2 regions of the Priestia sp. GS2 genome follow, and region 1 is predicted to be linked to the other one. Evidence: riboswitches for the same ligand, from Rfam matches in the RefSeq annotation. Region 1 holds a riboswitch; the other holds the start of a gene.
The links. A riboswitch is a leader RNA that binds a small molecule or an ion and turns the genes downstream of it on or off. The one in region 1 is predicted to bind FMN.

Region 1 (11,071 bases):
AATCAATTCCACGTTTTTTAGCCGCTTCTCTTATACAGATTGTAACCCCTTTAGCTGTTGCTGTTTCACGTCCGTGAGAACCTCCTAAGACAAGCGGTTTACCTGTGATAAAACCTGGTGAATTAAATTCATCAATTCGACTGTATTCATCCATCATCCAGGCCATAATTTGCGAATTCGTAAACACGTCTGGTGCTGGAATATCTTTTGTTGGACCTACAATCTGACTAATTGCTCTTACATATCCACGACTTAACTTTTCTAATTCTCCAAACGACATGTTACGAGGGTCACATACAATTCCACCTTTTCCCCCGCCATAAGGTAAATCTACAATCCCACATTTTAAACTCATCCAAATAGAAAGAGCTTTCACTTCTTTTTCTGTTACATTTGGGTGAAAGCGAATTCCACCTTTTGTGGGACCAACAGCATCGTTATGCTGAGCGCGGTAACCTGTAAAGATTTTAACCGAACCATCATCCATTTTGACAGGAATTTTCACCGTCATCATGCGAAGTGGTTCCCTTAACAATTCATATACTTCCTCAGGATAGCCCAATTTCTCCAACGCCTTATGTATGACCGTTTGAGTAGATTTTAACACATCATTTTTCTCTTCTTGTCGATTGCTCTTGCTTTCTTGCATTTTGTCGGCTACCATCTGTAAACCTCCTAAAGTGGATCAAAAAATTAGTAATTCATTAATTTGGTGCATCTTTCATGACATAGTATACACCCTTACTTTTACAATGCAAAGGGAAATATGAAAGTTTTATGATATTTTGTAGGACAAAACGAAAACGCTTCCAATTAATTGTGTAATCATCATAATTTTTACTATTTTTCGCAAGACCATGTGAGGTAAATCCCTAAAAAAACTCCTTTTATTGCCGCAGGTTTACGTAACACCTATAGCAATAAAAGGAGCTGTTACATTTGAATGTACCTTTGCTCTAAGTTTATGAAAAAGTATCTGCAATATACGAAAGAGCTTGATTATGAATTAGCTGCTTTCCATACTCCTGTACACGATGTTTCGTAATCGTAGAAGGGTTTCCGTACTCTGCTAATAACGCTATAATATTTCCAATCTCTTTCATCGTCAGTTTTTCTTCTCCTACTAACACATAAAACCGATTTTCAAACGAATAGAGAATGGTTTCAATATCGTAATGCTCATTAATCCGTTTTGCTAGTTGAATAACGTCTTCAAACGTTTGAAACTCAAAGAATAAATCGTGACTCTCATCCAACATCACTTGCATCTCGATAAATTCTTCATACATATCTTCATGGTCATCCATAATTTCCATTTCATCTTGACTATCTTGTTTCGTCACAAACACGACCATCCCCTGAGCTTGAAGGGAAAAAATCTCTACTGAAAGCGAGCTTGTCGGTTCAAAATTCAATTCTTTGGACGCCTGCTCAATCATCTCACGAAACAGCTGTTTAACCTTAAATGTATCAGTCCACAAATCTTCTTTTGTGAGTCCTCGCTCTTTTAAATCATCGTACGTGACAAAGACTTTTAACTTATTATAATTTAAACGCTCAAGTCTCATTTGCGTCCCTCCCCGCTTGCACTCATAACCACATGGTTTGATAATGCAGTATATGTACCTTCTAGAAAACGGTTCGTGATGTTTACTTACGAGTTTACAGGTTTACACGGTTAAAAACAAGCCTATTGATTATGATGCTCAGCTAATTTTTCAGTTAGCCATTCATTCCATTCGTTTTTAGAATTCCCTAATAAAAATGAAGAAGCTCGCTCTTTATCTTTTCCTTCTAACATTTCAAAAACAAAACCACCAAGGCCAATTTTCAAATGAGGAAACTCTCCCTGTACATCACACGCTAAATCAACGGTTTTCTTAGCATTTTCCATCATTGTACAGGACATAAAGAAGAAGGTTGGATCCACTTCTTTTAAAATGAGATAAATATCCCTTTCTTCAATGCTGCTCCCTAAGTAAATAACTTCGAACCCTTTTCTTCTTAAGAATAATGTAAAAACAAGCAACCCCACTTCATGTGTTTCATTCGGACCGCATACCGCAATGGCTTTTGGCAATAAGCCACTTGAAGGAAGAGAATAAAATAACATACTAATTCTTGTTTTTAAAAGCTGTGTAGCATAGTGTTCATGGGCACTTGTAATCTTTCCTTTCTCCCACATGTCTCCTACTGTAACTAATAAAGAACCCAGTATATCAATGACTACTTGCTCCACCGAATATAAGCTAAAAGCATGATTAATTAGCTCTTGTGCTTTACTTTCTTCAAAAGATAATAAATGATGTAAAATTTGATCCTTTAAACGTTGAGGTGTTTCCACTTCACTTTGGTCATCAGTTTGGTGAACATTTGCGCTCTCTGTTTCTAACAACGAGACGGCTTGACTAATCGTAAAGCCATTGCTTACTTTATCTGTTAACCACTTTAATTTTTTAAAATCTGCCTCTGTATACAAACGATGACCCGACTCGTTTCGCACAGGGTTAAATATTTTATAGCGACGCTCCCATGCACGCAACGTTCCGGGTTGGATTCCGACCATGTTTGAGATGGCTTTAATATTATACTTTCCTTCTTGTGAAGCCATATGTAACCTCCAACGACTCTTCATGAACTATAACGTATTACTTGCATTATAGGATAAGTTACACGTTGTGTAAAATTTATATATGCTGGGTTTCAGAGACTCTTGTAGTTAGTTTGCTCTAGTGATTGTGAGAACATGCGCCTTAGCTTTTGCTTCCAAACGAAGGGGCACAGAAGTAGTTCCATAACCATTGCTTACAAAATAAACTGTATCTTTATGTGCTTTTAGTCCACCTAATTCATAAGGACCGAATCCAAGCAAACGAATCTGTCCACCATGGGTGTGACCACTAAGCATTAAGTCAACACGATGATTTTCTACTTCAAAGACTGCATCCGGATTATGGCTAAACAACAATGTAAAATACCGTTGATCTATGCCTTTAAAGGCTTGGTTCATGTTTAATTGTCCTTCTGACAAGTCATCAACTCCTACAATATTGTAGGAAACCCCTTCTTTCTCTATGCAAATTGCTTCGTTTTTTAAAGCTATTACCTCATGCTTTTTAAAGATATTCATTAAACTTTCTTGATCAATTTCATAATCGTTATTTCCCCATACAAAGTAAATAGAACCTAACTGGCTTAATTGCTTAATATTTGTTTCAATCTGTTGGATCGGGACACCTTTTTCAGCTAGGTCTCCTCCAATAACAACAAAGTCAATCTTTCCATTTACTTGTTCAATTAAGGATTGTGTAACCGTACGTTTATGTATATCTGAAATAAAGAAAATGCGTAATGACTGCCACTCCTTTGGAACACCCTTCACTTCAATATTTTCTTGTTCGACGACTGTACGCTGTGCTTCTTTTGCCATGTAAGTAAGTAAAACAATAGCAATTACTATTAATACACCGATAATTCCTATAATCATAATTATGCTCACTCCTTTTTATTTGCTTTGTGAAGCAGCACCTATACCGTAAATAAATGAAGCCACTATAACTGGTAATAGTAAGTAACACTCATATGAAATAAACGCTACGCATCCTACTAAAGAAATCCATGCTACGAAAAAGTCCATCTTCTGCACCCTTGTCCCTTGTATCCAACGGTACATATTTTCAAATAGCATTTTTACCCAAATAGCCTGACACGTACAGCTAATCAAAAAGAGCAAAATCGTTGCAAAGAGATTCTCTGGATTTTTCAGAAAGTACACAATGGTATCTAGTGAAACTCCTTTTTGTTCAAATACAGAGGTTGTAATGAAATAATAACTACATACCCAACCTATTACAAATAATAACCACTTTCTCATAATACAAGCCTCCCCTCACTACAACTTGTATGTGAGAAGAGGCTATTGCATGTATTTAATCCTTATTTATTTTCATGATACAAATTAATATCGTAGGTTTGTTTCATTGCCGCATACAAATCTTTTCGGTTTTCCCACTGTGCTGGCGTTGACCAAATATCCTTGCTTTTTTGAATGATTTCACACCGCAAATCATTAAATTCTTTTTCCAACTTATCGCACTGCTTTTGCATCTGTATCATTTTGAAATAGGTAGAAACAATAATAATAAGCAAAAAAAGATGCTTACTATCATCTAGAAAGAATTGAATAAAATCACTAAAAGCTCGTAAATTCAGCTGCGAAGTAAATACAAATAAATAACTCATCCCAAGAAGCAAACACCCAAAGAATGCCCACTTCCATTTATTCATCGATTTTTGAGTAGCTGATAGCTTTTCTTTTTTAGTTATAACACTTTCTAATATATATTGAGTTGGTTCATCAACATGATAATGAGATAGCTCTTTCACTTTCTTCAACTCCCCTTTATAAGGCTAGTACCACAGTATGAAGAAAGATGACTGTTTATGTTTAAAATTTCAGCAATGAATCTTTTAATGGACAGCTTGTTTGAGCAACCTTGCTAGTTCGCCTTGCCATCCTAAAAATGTAGACTCCGTACACTCATGTTCAGGTTGACTATATTCATCCAAATCAATATTGCAAAGGTCACAGCAATTGTGCTTCTCTGAAATACCCTCTTCTTCGAAATAGCTCATTAAAGCTTTTCTTCTACAACCCTTTGTATGGATAAACTCTTTCATTGCGTGGTATTTTTTCTGTTTAGCATTTAAGCGTTTATTTACAATTTCCATCAGCTCTTCATATAGAGATTCCGTGACCTTCTCTGGATAAATTAATCCATCATGAACAGCACCGATATTTTCTAAGTAGTGACGGATAAAACGCCAATGGGTTTCGTAAATACCAATTGTAAATAAGAAGTGCGCTTCTACTTCTCGAACTCCAACCGGGCTGGAACTTGAACGAATTTGTGACAAACAATATAAAAGCGTATCCGAAGAAGGAAGCTCTAAGTCTAACAAAGCCTGCGCAGAACCATCATCTTCTTCACTATATAATAAAATCGCCAAACTCGGTAACCCATCACGACCTCCCCTGCCAATTTCTTGAACGTAGGATTCAAGCTGGGTAGGCGTTTGAAAATGCAGTACAAACCGAACGTTTGATTTGTTAACTCCCATTCCAAAAGCACTTGTACAACAAATAAAGTCGAGCTGATTTTCAAGAAATTGTCGCTGGATAAGCGTACGATCGTTAGCTTCCATTCCTCCGTGGTAATATTGAACTTTCTCAACACCGTTTTCTTTTAAGTAGTGCGTTAGCGACTCTGTTAAAGCCCGGCTAGAACAATAAATAATACCTGGTTTTTGAATTTTCGTTACGTATTCCAATAGCTTTTTCTTTTTTTCTTCAAGACCATGCACATGCTCTACGCTGATAGCAATATTTGAACGATTCATTGAATATAAGTGCTCATTAACTTGATCAAGGTGTAAATACTTTTTAATATCACTGAGTACTTCACTCGTTGCTGTACCGGTTAGCGCTAAGCAAGTTGGCTTCCCTAGCTTTTCCCATACAATACCTAAGTTTAAGTAGTCTAATCGAAAGTCATGTCCCCATTGTGAAATACAGTGTGCTTCATCTACAACGAACATACCGATATTCGTTTGTTTTAAAGCATGAACTACATGGGGATTCTGTAAGATTTCGGGGGAAGCATAAATGAAACGATAGCTATTTAAAGAGCGTAGTGCCTGCTGCTTTTCATCTTCACGTAAAAAGCTGTTAAGAGCAATAACCCTCTTCTCTCCTTTGGCTTTAAGCTGCTGAACCTGATCTTCCATCAGGGAAAGTAATGGGGACACAATAAGGATTGGCCGCTTTAAAAAATAGCCAGGGAGCTGATAGCAAAGTGACTTTCCTGTTCCAGTAGGCAAAACGGCCAGAACATGATTGTGATTTAATAAGTCCGTTATAATTTCTTTTTGACCGTTTCGAAAAGTTGAAAAGCCAAATTCTCTTTGAAGTACCTGTTCTAACTGCATCGTCTTACTCCTTTCTTAATCCGTTACGCACTTAGCTAATACAAGACGAATTTGAAAATAAGTAAGGTGATCACTAACCTCTTTTTTTATTTCTTTGAGCTGATTGGTATTTAACGCTTTGAAAGCGTTGATAATTTCCTCTTGATCCTCTACTTTCACATAAGCATCAATCGTAAAGTTAGGAAGAAACAATGCCAGTTCAGCAATATGATCTTCAATTGTGCTCTCTTTTAACCGCCTAATTCTCGCTACTTCTTTTAATGATTTTCCTTTTTGTAACCACTCATACGTTTTAACTGTTGAAGCTGTTAATGGTACAGTCATATGTACATCTTGTACAAATTTCTGGAGAACAGGAAATTCACTTGGACATTCGCTAATTTGCTCAATAATTTGATGAACAACGCTGATTATCAATAAGTGAACGTAGTTTTCGTCCATATTGTAATACTCAGCAAGCTGGTTTTTCGTTAAGCCAATTCGTTTATATCCACTCAAGTGTTGGACAAACATATCAGCATCTCGGGAAGAACCCCTCTTTAATATGCATTGTAACTCATCAAATAAATGCTTTGCCAACTCTTCTCGTGAATACGACTGAGAAAATAGATAAGCTTTCACCCATTGAATGGGCTCAGCATCTTGCGTTATTGGTAAAAATCCCTTTTGAAAATACTGTAGGTTAGAGATTGTTTGAATGAACAAGGTCAGTCTCGATAAAAATAATTGTGTGCTACTTGCAAATTGCCAACCGCTAAGCTTAGCTGGCAGAGGCCATTCACGTAACTGTGTGCGAAGTACTTGTTCGCCCTTGGCTGTTAGCACATATTTTTGATGATCTACTTCTTTAATAAATTGTTGAGAATTAAGCTCTTTTACGTATCGAGAAAATGTTTCTTTTTTCAAGTAACTAAATGATTGAAATAAAAAAGACAAGCCAAAGATTTTACCGTCTTGAATTGTTTGCGCTGATTTTTTACCAGCTACTATATGATAAATTCCGTAAACTGTTCGTTCACCTTTTAGTTGTTGCATACTATATAGCATAACGGTTTGAATATAGTTCACAATCGTCAACTTCCTTTCTCTTTTCATTTTACCAAAACTTTAACAGAACGCATCCTTTTGTCATTGAGCGAATCGAGATGAATCAAAAAAGCAGTGCTATAAGTCATGACAAACCCTTGTCTGATAAGCATTATCAATGACTTTTCTATTGAAAAGTTTTAAAAATCGTCTTACAATGGGTAAAGAGAAATTTCACGCTTATGTTGAAAAGAGATTATATAACACGAAATTTTCGAACACTTTACAGGAGGTCTTGTTATGCCAAAATATACAATTGTTGACAAAGATACATGTATTGCATGTGGAGCATGTGGAGCAGCAGCACCAGACATTTATGATTACGATGATGAAGGAATTGCATTCGTAACATTAGATGATAACCAAGGGATTGTGGAAGTTCCTGATGAATTAGAAGATGATATGATGGATGCATTTGAAGGCTGTCCAACAGATTCAATCCGCGTAGCAGATGAGAAGTTTGACGGTGACTCTAACAAATTTGAATAAGAAGTAAAAAAAGACCTGTACATAGAGATGTACAGGTCTTTTTTTCTATTTAAACTGCGACTCGCTTTGTAATCCAATACTTCATTTTATTAAATAAAACAACGAAAATTAAGCCTGTAATAATCCCTTTAATCATATTAAATGGCAGAATCCCCGTTACGACTAACTGACGTGTTTCCTCACTTGACAGTGCCGGTGACTGCAAGAAAAGCGTATATGCCGGTAAGAACACATAGTAATTTAAAAACGCCATGCCAACGGACATTACTACTGTTCCAACTACTAAACCTGTTGTAATACCTTTTGTAGTTTTAAATTTATGAAACATAAGAGAAACCGGTAAAATAAATAATAGCCCTGCTACAAAATTTGCGAATTGGCCTACAGGGACGCCTGTTGCGCTTCCTTGAATGAGGTAGTGGAGAAGATTTTTAATTCCTTCGACAATAATACCTGCTACAGGACCAAAGATTAATGCAGCAAGCAGTGCCGGCACCTCACTAAAATCAATTTTTAAAAATGGTGGTATACCTGGTATTGGGAAGTTAAGCATCATTAATACGTAAGACAAACCGCTTAGCATCCCTAAAATAACAAGCTTTTGTGTTTTCTTGCTTTGTTCCATTTCCCTCTCTCCTTCTTGCGATCCACTCTTCCAAGAAGAAAGGTTCATTGCATATGCGCTCCATAAAAAAACCTCAACAAATTTGTTGAGGGAAAATGCAGGCACATTCAATAAACGTTCAGCACATTTGCTTTTGAACGTTTGAACCTCCACCTTCTCCCATCCAGACTTTACTGTCGGCTTTGGAATCACACCAAATCCTGCTCCAAACTTAAAGAGCTCGCGGGCTTAAAACAACTTGTTTATCACCGCCGGTCGGGAATTACACCCTGCCCCGAAGATAGATCAATATTTAATGATGTTCACATTATATGATACCTTGAATTAAAAGTAAATCATTTAATATAAAAAATCCTACAATTCTCATTCTTTTAGTCATTATTTTTGCACGGCGGTAAAAGCAGCGGAATATTGAAAGATTGTCAGGCATCCTTTCAACGTACTTTCATATATAAAAACCTCAAAAAAGTACGTTTTAAAAATATTTAACTAGAAATAAATCTTCTAAATCCTCCTTTTTTTATAAAAAATCCGAATATTAATCAAAAAAATAAAAATGAAAACGTTACCAATTGTGAACTTTTTTACAATCTAATTGACAGAATTTTTTTAACGTGATAAATTATCAGATATTTGAGTTGTGAAAGGGAGATGTTAATACATGTATGAAGTGTTAGTAGCCGATTCAATTAGTAATGAAGGTCTTGCTCCATTATTAGAAGCATCAAATGTTAATTTAACAAGAAAAAAAGTAACGGAAGTTGAAGATTTATTGCATACATACGATGCACTGCTTGTTCGAAGCGCAACGACTGTGACGGAAGACTTGTTAGACAAGATGAAGAATTTAAAGATTGTTGCTCGTGCAGGTGTAGGTGTCGATAATATTGACATTGAAGCATCAACTAAGCGAGGCGTTGTTGTTATCAATGCTCCAAATGGAAACACTATTTCTACGGCTGAGCATACTTTTGCCATGATGGCTAGTTTAGTTCGCCATATCCCTCAAGGAAATATTTCTGTCAAATCTCGCGAATGGAACCGATCAGCATTTGTTGGTACAGAACTCAACCGCAAGCACTTAGGAATTGTTGGTTTTGGGCGTATCGGCTCTGAACTTGCCAAACGTGCGAAAGCCTTTAACATGACGGTACATGTATATGATCCATTTTTAACAACATCTCGCGCAGAAAAACTAGGAGTTGACCTCTTATCGTTAGATGATTTACTAGCAGTAGCTGATATTATTACTGTTCATACGCCATTAACGAAAGATACAAAAGGTTTATTAAATCGCGATACGTTAGCCAAAACAAAAAAAGGCGTTTATTTACTAAACTGTGCACGAGGCGGCATTATTGATGAAGAAGCACTTGCACACTATTTAGAAATTGGTCACGTTCAAGGTGCTGCAATTGACGTGTTTGAAGTAGAGCCACCTACTGATAATCCACTTTTAAACTTTGATCAGGTTATTACAACGCCACATTTAGGTGCTTCAACAAAAGAAGCGCAGTTAAATGTAGCTGAAGATGTTGCTTATGATGTGCTACGCTTCTTAGAAGGTAACCCAGTAAGTTCTTCAATTAACTTACCGACACTTTCAAAAGACGTATTCGAAAAAATCCAGCCGTTTACTAGCTTAACAAAACAGCTTGGTGCCGTTTTATCACAATGCATGAAAGAACCTGTTCAAGACATTTCTGTTACGTACGCAGGAACAGTAGCGGATTTAGAAACAACGTATATTACCCGAAGCTTGTTGTCTGGATTTTTAACTCATCGTATCGACCGCTCAGTTAACGAAGTAAACGCGTCAATGATTGCCAAAGAGAGAGGCATTACGTTTGGTGAGAAAATTTCTGATAACACTCAAGGCTATGCTAATATTATTGAAGTTGTTGTAAAAGGAGAATCTCGTACATTCTCTATTACCGGTACGTATATCAAAGATTACGGTCCTCGCGTTATTAATATTGATTCCTTTGACATTGATTTTTATCCAGAAGGACATTTATTATATATCCGACACACAGACCAACCTGGCGTTATTGGAAATGTTGGTAAAGCGCTTGGTGATTTAAATATCAACATTGCAACAATGCAGGTAGGACGTAAACAAAAAGGCGGAGAAGCGATTATGATGCTTACGTTCGACCGTCTTATTGAAGATGCAACAATTGAGTCTCTAAAGCAAGCAAGTGAAATTGTTACAATTCAACGTATTGAACTATAAAACAAAACAAGGAAGGCAAATGCCTTTCTTGTTTTTATTTTGTTATCTTTAGGTGTTGACCAGGATAAATATCACTGGTTGTCATATGATTTCTTCCTTTTAAATCGTCTACATCTATTTTGTATTTTTTTGCGATTTCAGATAACGTGTCCCCTCTTTCAACAACGTATCCTTCATTTAACTGTCTAAATACAGTAGCTTCTAACTGTTCCGTTACGTAGGCTGATAATTTTTCTTGATCAAGCTTTGCGATTGGGTTAATAGCATTCGTTTTATCAATATTCCACGTTCCTTTATGAACTTCAAAATGCAAATGGGCACCAGACGATCGACCTGTATTACCTATTTGTCCAATTGTCTGACGAGCAGAAATTCTTTCTCCCTCCGCAACACCTCGATTATTCAAATGTGCATACACCGTTTCGTATCCATTATCCTGCTTGATAAATACAACTTGTCCATATGTATCAGAGTAATAAGATTTGGTGACTCTCCCACTATATACTGCATACACCTGTGTTCCCACAGGCGCTGCAATATCAATACCAAAATGTTTTGCGTTACGAGAACCAAACACATCTGTAAGCGTTCCTTCTTCAGTAGGCCAGTTCCACTGTGTTGAAGCTTGTGCTTTAGCCATTGTTCCG
Region 2 (11,071 bases), 2.0 Mb from region 1:
TGGATACTCCAAAGTAACGAACTTTTCCTTCTTCTTTAAGCTGGATAAACGCATCCGCAACTTCTTGTGGATTCATAAAAGGATCTGGACGGTGGATGAGTAAAACATCTACATAATCCGTATTTAAATTTTTGAGCGACTGATTGGCGCTGTTAATAATATGTTGTTTGCTTGTATCATAAAAATTAATTTTACGCTCTGGATATTTATCAGACGTTAGTTTAATGCCACATTTTGTAACAAGCTGCATGGATTCACGTAAAGAAGGTTTTTGCGCTAACGCTTGCCCAAATAAACCTTCACAGCTGTAGTCACCATAAATATCTGCGTGATCAAATGTAGTGATACCTTTCTCTAAGCATTGTTCAATGAGAGTTTGCGTATCGCTTGTTGATAAATTCCAATCGGCTAAACGCCATAACCCATGAATAATTCTTGAGAATTTTAAGTCTTCGGCTAATTGTACGTACTGCATATATTCACCCTTTTCAAAATGACTAGATAGTAAATTCGCTTTGATTATAACAGATAGATAAAGCGATTACATCTTTAAAGACTCGTCTTTTTTACTTTGTCCTCTCATATAGTTTAGTACAAGCTACTTTTCTGCGCGATAAAATCCGTTGGTATAAACAATAAAAGTGGTGGATTCAAAGAAAATGAGGTGGAGGACTTGACGAAATGGAAGCTGACGCTGCAAGTAGCTGCTACCTATATTGGCACTGTAGTAGGAGCAGGCTTTGCAACAGGGAAAGAAATTGTGCAATTTTTTACTCAATATGGCTCAATCGGTTTATTTGGGATTTTAATTAGTGGGCTGTTCTTTATTTGGTTAGGAGCAAAAATGATGCTCATTGCACAATCAATTGATGCAACGTCTTATCAAGCATTAAATACGCATTTATTCGGTTCGTTTATGGGGAAACTTATCAATGGCTTTACCGTTATTATTCTATTTGGAGTCACATCGGTTATGCTAGCAAGTACGGGAGCGATTGGAGCTGAGCAGCTTGGGCTTTGGCCTCAAGTAGGAATGCTCCTGACAATTGGGCTAGCATACATATCCGTTTCAAAAGGAATAAATGGTCTACTGCTTGTTAATTCGCTTGTAGTGCCCATGATGCTTGCTTTTTCAATCTTAATCTTTATTCCACACTTCCCACACTTTTCATTTTTACAAGTATCAACGGCTCATTTTCAAGGGGAGTGGAACTGGCTGATTAGCCCTTTTTTGTATGTAGCCCTTAATTTAGCACTAGCACAAGCTGTTCTTGTTCCTTTGGGGAGTGAAGTCAAAGATCGAAAAGTCATTAAAAACGGTGCAGTTTTAGGTGGTATCGGATTAACTTTTATGATGGTGGCTACGCATTTAGCTCTTTCGAACTTGCCATATGCATACCACTTGGATATTCCAATGAGTGAAGTCGTAAAACATATTGGTGTCTTCGTTAATTGGCTCTTTTTACTAGTAGTTTTTGGTGAGATTTTTACCACACTAATTGGAAATGTATTTGGAATTGCTAGACAAATCCAATCCATATTGCCAATTTCAAATCAGCGAGCATTTGTCTTTATCTTTGCGCTGTGTTTTCTCGTTGCACAGGTTGGATATGGAGAATTGTTGAAGGTTCTTTATCCAATATTTGGTTATATTGGATTAGGGCTTTTGGTTATGCTTTGTATTAAAAAAGAAAAAAGGTGACTCTGCAGGTAAATGAAAATGTGTTAAAAAGTGTGACAACTCTTGAAGCCTCTGTTATAATAAGGACAAATTCGACAGATAGTGTCGACATAAATATCCTTCGGGGTCGGGTGTAAGTCCCAACCGGCGGTGATAAGGCAATGCCTTTAAGCCCGTGACCCGTTTTCGAATTTTTCGATAACGGTGGATCTAGTTAAAATCTAGAGCCGACAGTAAAAGTCTGGATGGGAGAAGGATCAGGAGCACAGTGGATGTGTAGCGATTACATAAGCGTAATGGCTTTTTTAGAAAACCGTTATATCCAACTGCTTATTTAGCATGTCGCAAAGTGAGATGGCTATTAGTGCTATCTTATTTGTGGATGCTTTGTATACACTGATTCTAAAACAACCCCCTTGGACATTTGTTGAAGGGGGCTTTTTGCGTACATTGTATGGGGAAAGAAGGTGAAAGAATGTTTACAGGAATTATTGAAGAAATTGGTCAAGTGAAACAAATTAACAAAGGAAAAGAAGCAATTGTATTAACTATTGACGCAGGTGTTGTCTTACAGGACGTTTCGCTGGGAGACAGTATTGCAGTCAATGGTGTATGTCTGACAGTAACGTCATTCTCAGCTAATCGATTTACAGTTGATGTGATGCCAGAAACGATTAAAGCGAGTACGCTGCACTTGTTGACAGTGGGATCAAAGGTTAACTTAGAGCGAGCGATGAGTGCAAATGGACGGTTTGGTGGTCATTTTGTGAGCGGTCATGTTGATGGTATTGGCACAATTGTGAGTAAAGAGCGCAGAGGCAATGCGGTATATTACGAAATTAAGGTAGACCCTAGTCTTCGTCACTATATGATGTTAAAAGGCTCTGTTACTGTTGATGGGACAAGCTTAACGATATTTAACGTTACGGATCATTCTTTTACAATCTCTTTAATTCCACATACTGCTAAAGAAACGATTATTGGAAGAAAAGAACGAGGAGATGTTGTGAACATTGAATGTGATATGTTAGCAAAATATATTAAAGAAATGATGATGAAGCCTTCATCTGCTCCTGCACCGAAACCTTCCAGTATGCAAAGTTTACTTGAAAAGCATGGCTTTACAAATTAAAAGAGAGGTGAGAAACGTGTTTCATACAGTAGAAGAAGCAATTGATGATTTGAAAAAAGGTAAAGTTGTCATCGTATGTGACGATGAAGATCGAGAAAACGAAGGAGATTTTATTTCACTAGCTGAAACAGCGACTCCCGAAGTTGTTAACTTCATGGCAACGCATGGTCGAGGCTTGATTTGTACACCAATCACGGAAGAAGTAGCTGCTAAACTAGAGCTTAATCCTATGGTAACAACAAATACAGATATGCACGGTACCGCTTTTACTGTCAGTGTTGATCATGTATCAACGACAACAGGAATTAGTGCTCATGAGCGTTCTGCAACCATTCAAGCGTTAATTGATGATACAGCTAAGGCTGCAGATTTTCGTAGACCAGGTCACGTTTTTCCTTTAATTGCGAAAAAAGGAGGAGTGTTACGACGTGCAGGTCATACAGAAGCTGCCGTTGACTTGGCGCTTCTTGCTGGAGGTAAGCCAGCAGGTGTTATTTGTGAAATCATGAAAGAAGATGGCACTATGGCACGCGTAGCGGATCTTGCCGTTATTGCAGAGCAATTTGACTTAAAGATGATTACGATTAAAGATCTCATTGCATATCGTCGAAAGCATGATGAGCTTGTAAAACGCGAGGTGGCAATTCAATTACCAACTGCTTTTGGTAACTTTAAAGCAATTGGATATACAAATAAAATTGATAATAAAGAACATGTAGCTATTGTTAAAGGTGACATTAACCCTGAAGAACCTGTTCTTGTTCGCGTTCATTCTGAATGTTTAACTGGCGATATTTTTGGGTCAAAGCGATGCGATTGTGGACCTCAGCTTCATGCCGCACTGTCAAAAATTGAAGAAGAACAATCAGGAATTCTTCTGTATATGCGTCAAGAAGGAAGAGGAATTGGATTAATAAATAAATTAAAAGCATATGAACTGCAAGAGCAAGGATATGACACGGTTGAAGCTAATGAAAAACTAGGGTTTGCTGATGATCTTCGTGAATACGGAATCGGTGCGCAAATCTTAAAGGATTTAGGTGTGAAAAAGATGAGGCTTTTAACCAATAATCCGCGTAAAATTACCGGTTTAAAAGGTTATGACCTTGAGGTAGTTGAACGTCTTCCAATTGAAATGCCAAAGGAAGCAGAAAATGAGAAGTATTTAAATACAAAAGCCAAGAAACTTGGTCACTTACTACATTTTTAATTGTTTACACATAAAAACATAAAAAACCTAGGAGGAATAGAAAATGAGTCATGTATTTGAGGGGAATTTAGTTGGTACTGGATTAAAAGTTGCAATTGTAGTGGGGCGTTTTAATGAATTTATTACAAGCCGATTGTTAGGTGGAGCACAAGACGCGCTAAAACGTCATGGAGTAGCAGAAGAAGATGTGGATATTGCTTGGGTACCTGGCGCATATGAAATTCCACTAATTGCAAAAAAATTCGCAGAATCTAAAAAATATGATGCGGTAATTACGTTAGGAACAGTTATTCGCGGTGCAACACCACACTTTGATTATGTTTGTAACGAAGTGGCAAAAGGCGTTGCTTCACAAAGTTTACAAACGGGTGTACCAATTATCTTTGGTGTGCTAACGACAGAAACAATTGAACAAGCGATTGAACGTGCAGGAACAAAAGCTGGTAACAAAGGGTGGGAAGCAGCGGCTTCTGCTATCGAAATGGCGAATTTGTCTCGTTTGATTGAAGGGTAATAAAAGCGCTTGTTGCAGTCTAGAACTGTAACAAGCGTTTTTTTAACTATTTACAAATGTATAATTTACAGGAAAAGTTTTACCCTATATAGTAACTAGTTTACGTTAAGGGAGACTTTCATGCCTCATTATATACCGTTTTTAGTTTTGATTATCGCAAGTGTCCTGATCTTTGTGTTTACTCTATGGAATACAAAGGATAAAAAACTATTCATCTTGTTGTTCTTTATGATTGGTTTAGCGTACGTGTTGGAGTACTTTATTCTTGTACTATTTAAAAGCTATCAATATAATCCAAATTTTGTACATGAAACAGACCTTGATAATATTTTAGGGTCGTTGGTATCACAAGCCTTTGCATTTCCCGTTATCGCTGTTTTAATAGGAGCATACCAGCTCAAGTTTCGATATATTGTACTTATATCTTTTATCTTTATGGGAATTGAAGAGTTATTTCTCTCTTTAGGTGTTTATAAGCATTATTGGTGGAAAACGATTTACACAGGCATTTTTATGACAATTGGGTTTGTCATTGCAAAAACATGGTACGCGTGGCTGTCTAACCGATTTGAACGATGGATTCATATAGTAACCTTATTCTTTAGCTTATTAGCGATTAATACGACGCTCATGCTACTTTTAATCGCCATGTTTAAAACTCACTCTATACATGTGGGTTGGTTTAAATCTGAAACACGAGATGTACTTAGTTTTAACACGCTTTATGTATGGATTTTAACGGCTCTATATTCTTGGGGAGTTTTGAAGCGTTCTGTTATCATGCTCATCTGCTTTTTGCTTACTTTTCGAATAATTGATGTCGTTTTACTATACACAGGTATACTTATATTACCTGAATGGAATTCGTTATGGTTCTTTGTTCTATTAGATATAGTGGTTATTTTATTTACAGCTAAATATAACCAATTTATTATCCATGCATGTTATGGAACTGATTCAAAAAAATTCATTGCGTTTATAAGAAATAAGAACTAAGATAGTACGTACAATAAATTATTTTGAAGTTAGTATAAAAAAATGTAAGCTTTTGCTTATTAAACATTTAATGAAGGAAAAAATTTACTTTTTGTAAAGGAGGCTCTTTCGTTAAGCTATAAATGTCAAATGAAACAAAACAAAAGATTTGACGTTCTTTTGCCTGTTTTCGTACAATAAAACAACGTGTAATTGAAGTCAAGTAGGGGAGTGAAGGATTCGTGAGAGAGTCCTTTTTTGTAAAAAAGGTACTGAATAACAATGTTTTAATTGCTACACACAATGCATATAAAGAGGTTGTTCTAATTGGCAAAGGCATCGGTTTTAATAAAAAGAAAAGCGATGAAATAGATGCGGATGCTGTAGAAAAGATGTTTTTACTTAAAAGCGAAGAAGAGCAGGAACAATATAAGCAGCTTTTGTTACAAGTTGACGAAAATGTAATTGAGATGATGAATGATATTATTACGCATATTCAAGCTCGTGTATCTAAACCTTTAAATGAGCACATTCACATTGGACTGACAGATCATATTGCATTTGCTGTAAAGCGTTTTCAACAAGGCCTTGATTTGAAAAATCCTTTTTTAATTGAAACAAAAGCTCTTTATCCAAAAGAATTTGAAATTGCTGAAGAAGTTGTAGCAATGATTTATGAAAAAGTTGGAGTAAAGCTGCCAATAGGAGAAGTAGGATTTATTGCATTGCATATTCACAGCGCGTTAACAGAAAAAAACATCTTAGAAGTAAATCAAGATTCGCAGCTTATTCAAACGATTATTAACGTCATTGAAGAGTCGTTAAATCTAGACGTCAACAAAGAATCTGTTCATTATATGAGGCTAATTCGCCACTTGCATTTTGCAATTGATAGGGTGAAGACAGGTGAAGTCATCGAAGAACCAAAAAAAATTGCTTTACTATTGAAAGAGGAATATCCTCTATGTTACAATGTCTCATGGAAAGTGATTAAAATTATGCAACAAGCTCTACACTTACCAGTTTATGAAGCAGAAGCCGTTTATTTAACGATGCATCTGCAGCGACTTATGACAAAATCTGATTTATAAAATCATTTCATACGTGTTACTGATACGATCAGGCATGAGTGAGAAATGAAACGCATGAACAGGGATAGGTTTATCCTTTTGTTAGTGTTTCAATTTTCACCATGCCTTTTTTGTTGTAAGAAAGCGTAATCATGAACAAACTAATGAAATACTCAGTTGTTTTCAAGCAGCATCTTTTAGTTGAAAAGAAAGCGTTTGAACTGAATGTGTATCAAAACATTATCTTGTTGCACAATACAAATATAAAAAGGGGGTAAAACGCCATGTTTAAAAAGCTTTTTGGCGTCTTACAAAAAGTCGGAAAAGCACTTATGCTACCGGTTGCGATTTTACCGGCAGCAGGTATCTTACTTGGATTTGGTACTGCTTTTCAAAATGAAACATTACTTGAAAGATTACCGGCTTTAAATGCTGACTGGTTCCAGATGATTGCTCATGTTATGTCCAACGCTGGAGACATTATTTTTGGTAACTTACCTTTACTATTTGCTGTAGGGGTAGCAATTGGATTAGCTGGAGGGGAAGGCGTAGCCGGACTTGCAGCGATTGTTGGTTATTTAATTATGAACGTAACAATGGGTACAGTAAAAGGGCTGGATGGTTTAAAGCCAGTTGAATTTGCTAAGTTGTTAGAAGATCCGGCATATGCAAGTGTGTTAGGAATTCCAACGTTACAAACAGGTGTGTTTGGTGGTATTATAATTGGGGTGCTAGCAGCTGCTATGTACAACCGTTTCTTTAACATCGAACTGCCTCCATATTTAGGTTTCTTTGCTGGTAAGCGCTTTGTACCAATTGCAACAGCGGTATCATCAATTGTCATTGGTTTAATCATGGTAGCAGTATGGCCAATCATTCAAAATGCACTGAATGCATTCTCAAACAATATGATTGATGCGAACTTAACGCTATCAGCATTTATCTTCGGGGTTATTGAACGTTCACTAATTCCGTTTGGCTTACACCATATTTTCTATTCACCATTCTGGTATGAATTTGGTTCTTATGTCAACCAAGCTGGTGAAGTATTCCGTGGAGACCAACGTATCTTCATGGCACAATTAGCAGATGGTGCTGAATTAACAGCAGGTACATTCCAAGTTGGTAAATATCCGTTCATGATGTTCGGTTTACCAGCAGCAGCGCTTGCTATTTATCACGAAGCTCGTCCTGAAAATAAGAAGTATGTAGCTGGTATCATGGGTTCGGCAGCATTAACATCATTCTTAACAGGTATTACAGAACCACTTGAGTTCTCATTCTTATTCGTAGCGCCAATTTTGTTTGCAATTCACGCAGTGTTTGCAGGTCTATCGTTTATGATCATGGAAATTTTAAATGTTAAAATTGGTATGACATTCTCCGGTGGGGTTATTGACTACATCCTATTCGGTGTGTTACAAAATAGAACAGATTGGTGGTTAGTAATCCCAGTTGGTCTTGTTCTAGCAGTTATTTACTACTTTGGTTTCCGTTTTGCGATTCGTAAGTTTAATTTAAACACACCAGGTCGTGAAGAAAAAGCGGACGATGCAGATGGTGATAAAGTTGAAGCGGGCGAATTACCACGCAATATCCTAGAAGCATTAGGTGGTCAACCAAATATTACGCACTTAGATGCATGTATTACTCGTTTACGTGTATCAGTTGACGATGTTAAGAGCGTTGATAAAGAGCGTTTGAAAAAACTAGGAGCTTCTGGTGTCCTAGAAGTAGGTAACAATATTCAAGCAATCTTTGGTCCTAAGTCTGATACGTTAAAGAGTCAGATTAAAGACATTATGGATGGAAAAACGCCTGTTGCACCAAAAGAACAGCCAAAAGCTGTAGAAGAAGCACCGAAAGCTGCGGTAAGCACAAACGGTGGAGACATTGTTTCACCAATTGAAGGAGAATTAGTTCCGCTATCAGAGGTACCGGACCAAGTATTCTCACAAAAATTAATGGGTGATGGTTTTGCGATTATTCCGAAAACGGGCACAGTAGTTGCGCCAGTGGATGGAAAGGTAGTAAACTTATTCCCGACGAAGCATGCTTTAGGAATTGAATCAACGACTGGGCAAGAAATTCTAATTCACTTTGGAATTGACACGGTTAACTTAAAAGGTGAAGGGTTTGATGCACTTGTTGCTCAAGGTGACGAAGTGAAGCAAGGCCAACCATTATTACAAGTTGACTTAGATTTTGTAAAATCAAATGCACCATCTACGATTACACCTGTCATCTTTACAAACTTACAAGCAGATGAGAAGGTAGAAATCTTAAAGCAAGGCGAAGTTTCACTGCAAGAACAAAATATTATTACTATTTCAAAGTAAAAAGGAGATTGATTTAACATGGCACAAAAAACATTTACAGTAACAGCAGACTCAGGAATTCACGCACGTCCAGCAACAACTTTAGTACAAGCAGCTAGCAAATTCGATTCTGATATCAACTTAGAGTTCAACGGTAAAACTGTAAACCTAAAATCAATCATGGGCGTTATGTCTTTAGGTATCCAAAAAGGAGCTACAATCACAATTTCTGCTGAAGGTTCAGACGAAGCTGATGCACTTGCAGCTCTTGAAGATACAATGAAAAAAGAAGGATTAGGCGAATAATGACAGTGGAAATTCAAGGCATTGCCGCTTCTAGCGGCATTGCTATTGCTAAAGCATTTCGTCTAGAAAATCCAGAATTAACCGTTGAAAAGAAATCCGTTTCAGACGTTGAAGCTGAAGTAGCTCGCTTAGAAGCAGCGCTTGCAACATCTCGATCAGAGCTTGAAGCGATTAAAGAACATGCGCGTAAAGAGCTTGGCGAAGATAAAGCTGAAATCTTTGCAGCACATTTATTAGTGTTAAGCGATCCGGAATTAATCAATCCGATTAAAGATAAAATTACAGGTGAAAGCGTGAATGCTGAAGTCGCACTAGACGAAGTTGCAGCGATGTTCATCAACATGTTTGAGTCAATGGACAATGAGTACATGAAAGAGCGTGCAGCAGATATTCGTGACGTAACAAAACGTGTACTAGCACATCTTTTAGGTGTAAACGTTTCAAACCCAAGCATGATTTCTGAGGAAGTTGTTATTATTGCAGAAGATTTAACGCCATCTGATACGGCTCAGTTAAATCGTAAATTTGTAAAAGGGTTTACAACTGACATTGGAGGCCGTACGTCTCACTCTGCAATCATGGCACGTTCAATGGAAATTCCAGCTGTTGTTGGAACAAAAACAGTTATGGAAGACATTGAAAACGGTACACTTGTAATCGTTGATGGTCTTGATGGAAACGTTATTGTTAACCCATCAGAAGAAACGGTTAAAGCGTATGAGAAAAAGGCAGAAGAATATGCAGCACAAAAAGCTGAGTGGGCAAAGCTTGTAAATGAAAAAACAGTTTCAGCTGATAACCACCACGTAGAACTTGCTGCTAATATTGGAACGCCTGAAGATGTTAAAGGTGTATTAGAAAACGGTGGTGAAGGCGTTGGTCTTTACCGTACGGAGTTCTTATACATGGGGCGTGAAGAGCTTCCAACAGAGGAAGAACAATTCACATCATACAAAACGGTATTAGAGCGTATGGAAGGCAAGCCTGTTGTTGTTCGTACTTTAGATATCGGTGGAGATAAAGAGCTTCCTTATCTGAACCTACCTAAAGAAATGAACCCATTCCTAGGTTTCCGTGCAATCCGTCTATGCTTAGAAATGCAAGATATGTTCCGCACGCAGCTTCGTGCGTTATTACGTGCTAGCGTATATGGAAACTTAAAAATCATGTTCCCAATGATTGCAACAGTTGACGAGTTCCGCCAAGCAAAAGCAATTCTATTAGAAGAAAAAGCAAAGCTTGAAGCAGAGGGCGTTAGCGTTTCTGATAGCATTGAAGTAGGTATGATGGTTGAAATTCCTTCTTCAGCAGTTATCGCAGATTTATTTGCAAAAGAAGTAGACTTCTTCTCAATTGGAACAAATGATTTAATTCAATACACGCTTGCTGCTGACCGCATGAATGAGCGCGTATCTTACTTATATCAACCTTATAACCCAGCAATCTTACGCTTAGTAAACATGGTTATTAAAGCGGCTCATAAAGAAGGCAAGTGGGTTGGTATGTGTGGAGAAATGGCTGGAGATGAAATCGCAATTCCAATTCTTTTAGGCTTAGGCTTAGATGAGTTCTCAATGAGCGCAACATCTATTTTAAAAGCACGTTCTCAAATCCGTCAGTTATCAAAAGCGGATATTGAACCACACTTAGATGAGATTTTATCAATGTCTTCTACTGAAGAAGTAATTGAATTTGTAAAATCAAAATTCCATATCTAAAAAAAAGATGCTCTAGTCACTAGAGCATCTTTTTTTAGATTAACAATGAATAACCAGGGGGGAAATACCTCAATGCTTCCTTCTCAAAAACAAATCATAACTTCTTCAACAGTATTAGGTGGTCAGAGTAAGTTTGTTCCATTACGC

Region 2: another riboswitch for FMN. It lies ahead of ribE (riboflavin synthase); the one in region 1 lies ahead of V2145_RS02955 (ECF transporter S component).

The regions. Positions count from the first base shown of each region.
Region 1 covers NZ_JAZGJX010000001.1:563,695-574,765, reverse strand. The annotation lists gene V2145_RS03000 (Glu/Leu/Phe/Val family dehydrogenase) at 1-649, opposite strand, end outside; gene V2145_RS02995 (genetic competence negative regulator) at 963-1,568, opposite strand; gene V2145_RS02990 (MerR family transcriptional regulator) at 1,691-2,611, opposite strand; gene V2145_RS02985 (metallophosphoesterase) at 2,720-3,487, opposite strand; gene V2145_RS02980 (hypothetical protein) at 3,506-3,874, opposite strand; gene V2145_RS02975 (DUF2663 family protein) at 3,937-4,386, opposite strand; gene V2145_RS02970 (RecQ family ATP-dependent DNA helicase) at 4,471-5,988, opposite strand; gene V2145_RS02965 (helix-turn-helix domain-containing protein) at 6,004-7,056, opposite strand; gene V2145_RS02960 (ferredoxin) at 7,315-7,563, shown strand; gene V2145_RS02955 (ECF transporter S component) at 7,613-8,188, opposite strand; FMN riboswitch at 8,336-8,474, opposite strand; gene serA (phosphoglycerate dehydrogenase) at 8,850-10,424, shown strand; gene V2145_RS02945 (peptidoglycan DD-metalloendopeptidase family protein) at 10,459-11,071, opposite strand, start outside.
Region 2 covers NZ_JAZGJX010000001.1:2,523,014-2,534,084, reverse strand. The annotation lists gene V2145_RS13065 (aldo/keto reductase) at 1-475, opposite strand, end outside; gene V2145_RS13060 (YkvI family membrane protein) at 674-1,702, shown strand; FMN riboswitch at 1,795-1,942, shown strand; gene ribE (riboflavin synthase) at 2,157-2,813, shown strand; gene V2145_RS13050 (bifunctional 3,4-dihydroxy-2-butanone-4-phosphate synthase/GTP cyclohydrolase II) at 2,830-4,023, shown strand; gene ribH (6,7-dimethyl-8-ribityllumazine synthase) at 4,067-4,537, shown strand; gene V2145_RS13040 (hypothetical protein) at 4,658-5,533, shown strand; gene glcT (glucose PTS transporter transcription antiterminator GlcT) at 5,755-6,603, shown strand; gene ptsG (glucose-specific PTS transporter subunit IIBC) at 6,867-8,921, shown strand; gene V2145_RS13025 (phosphocarrier protein HPr) at 8,940-9,206, shown strand; gene ptsP (phosphoenolpyruvate--protein phosphotransferase) at 9,206-10,924, shown strand.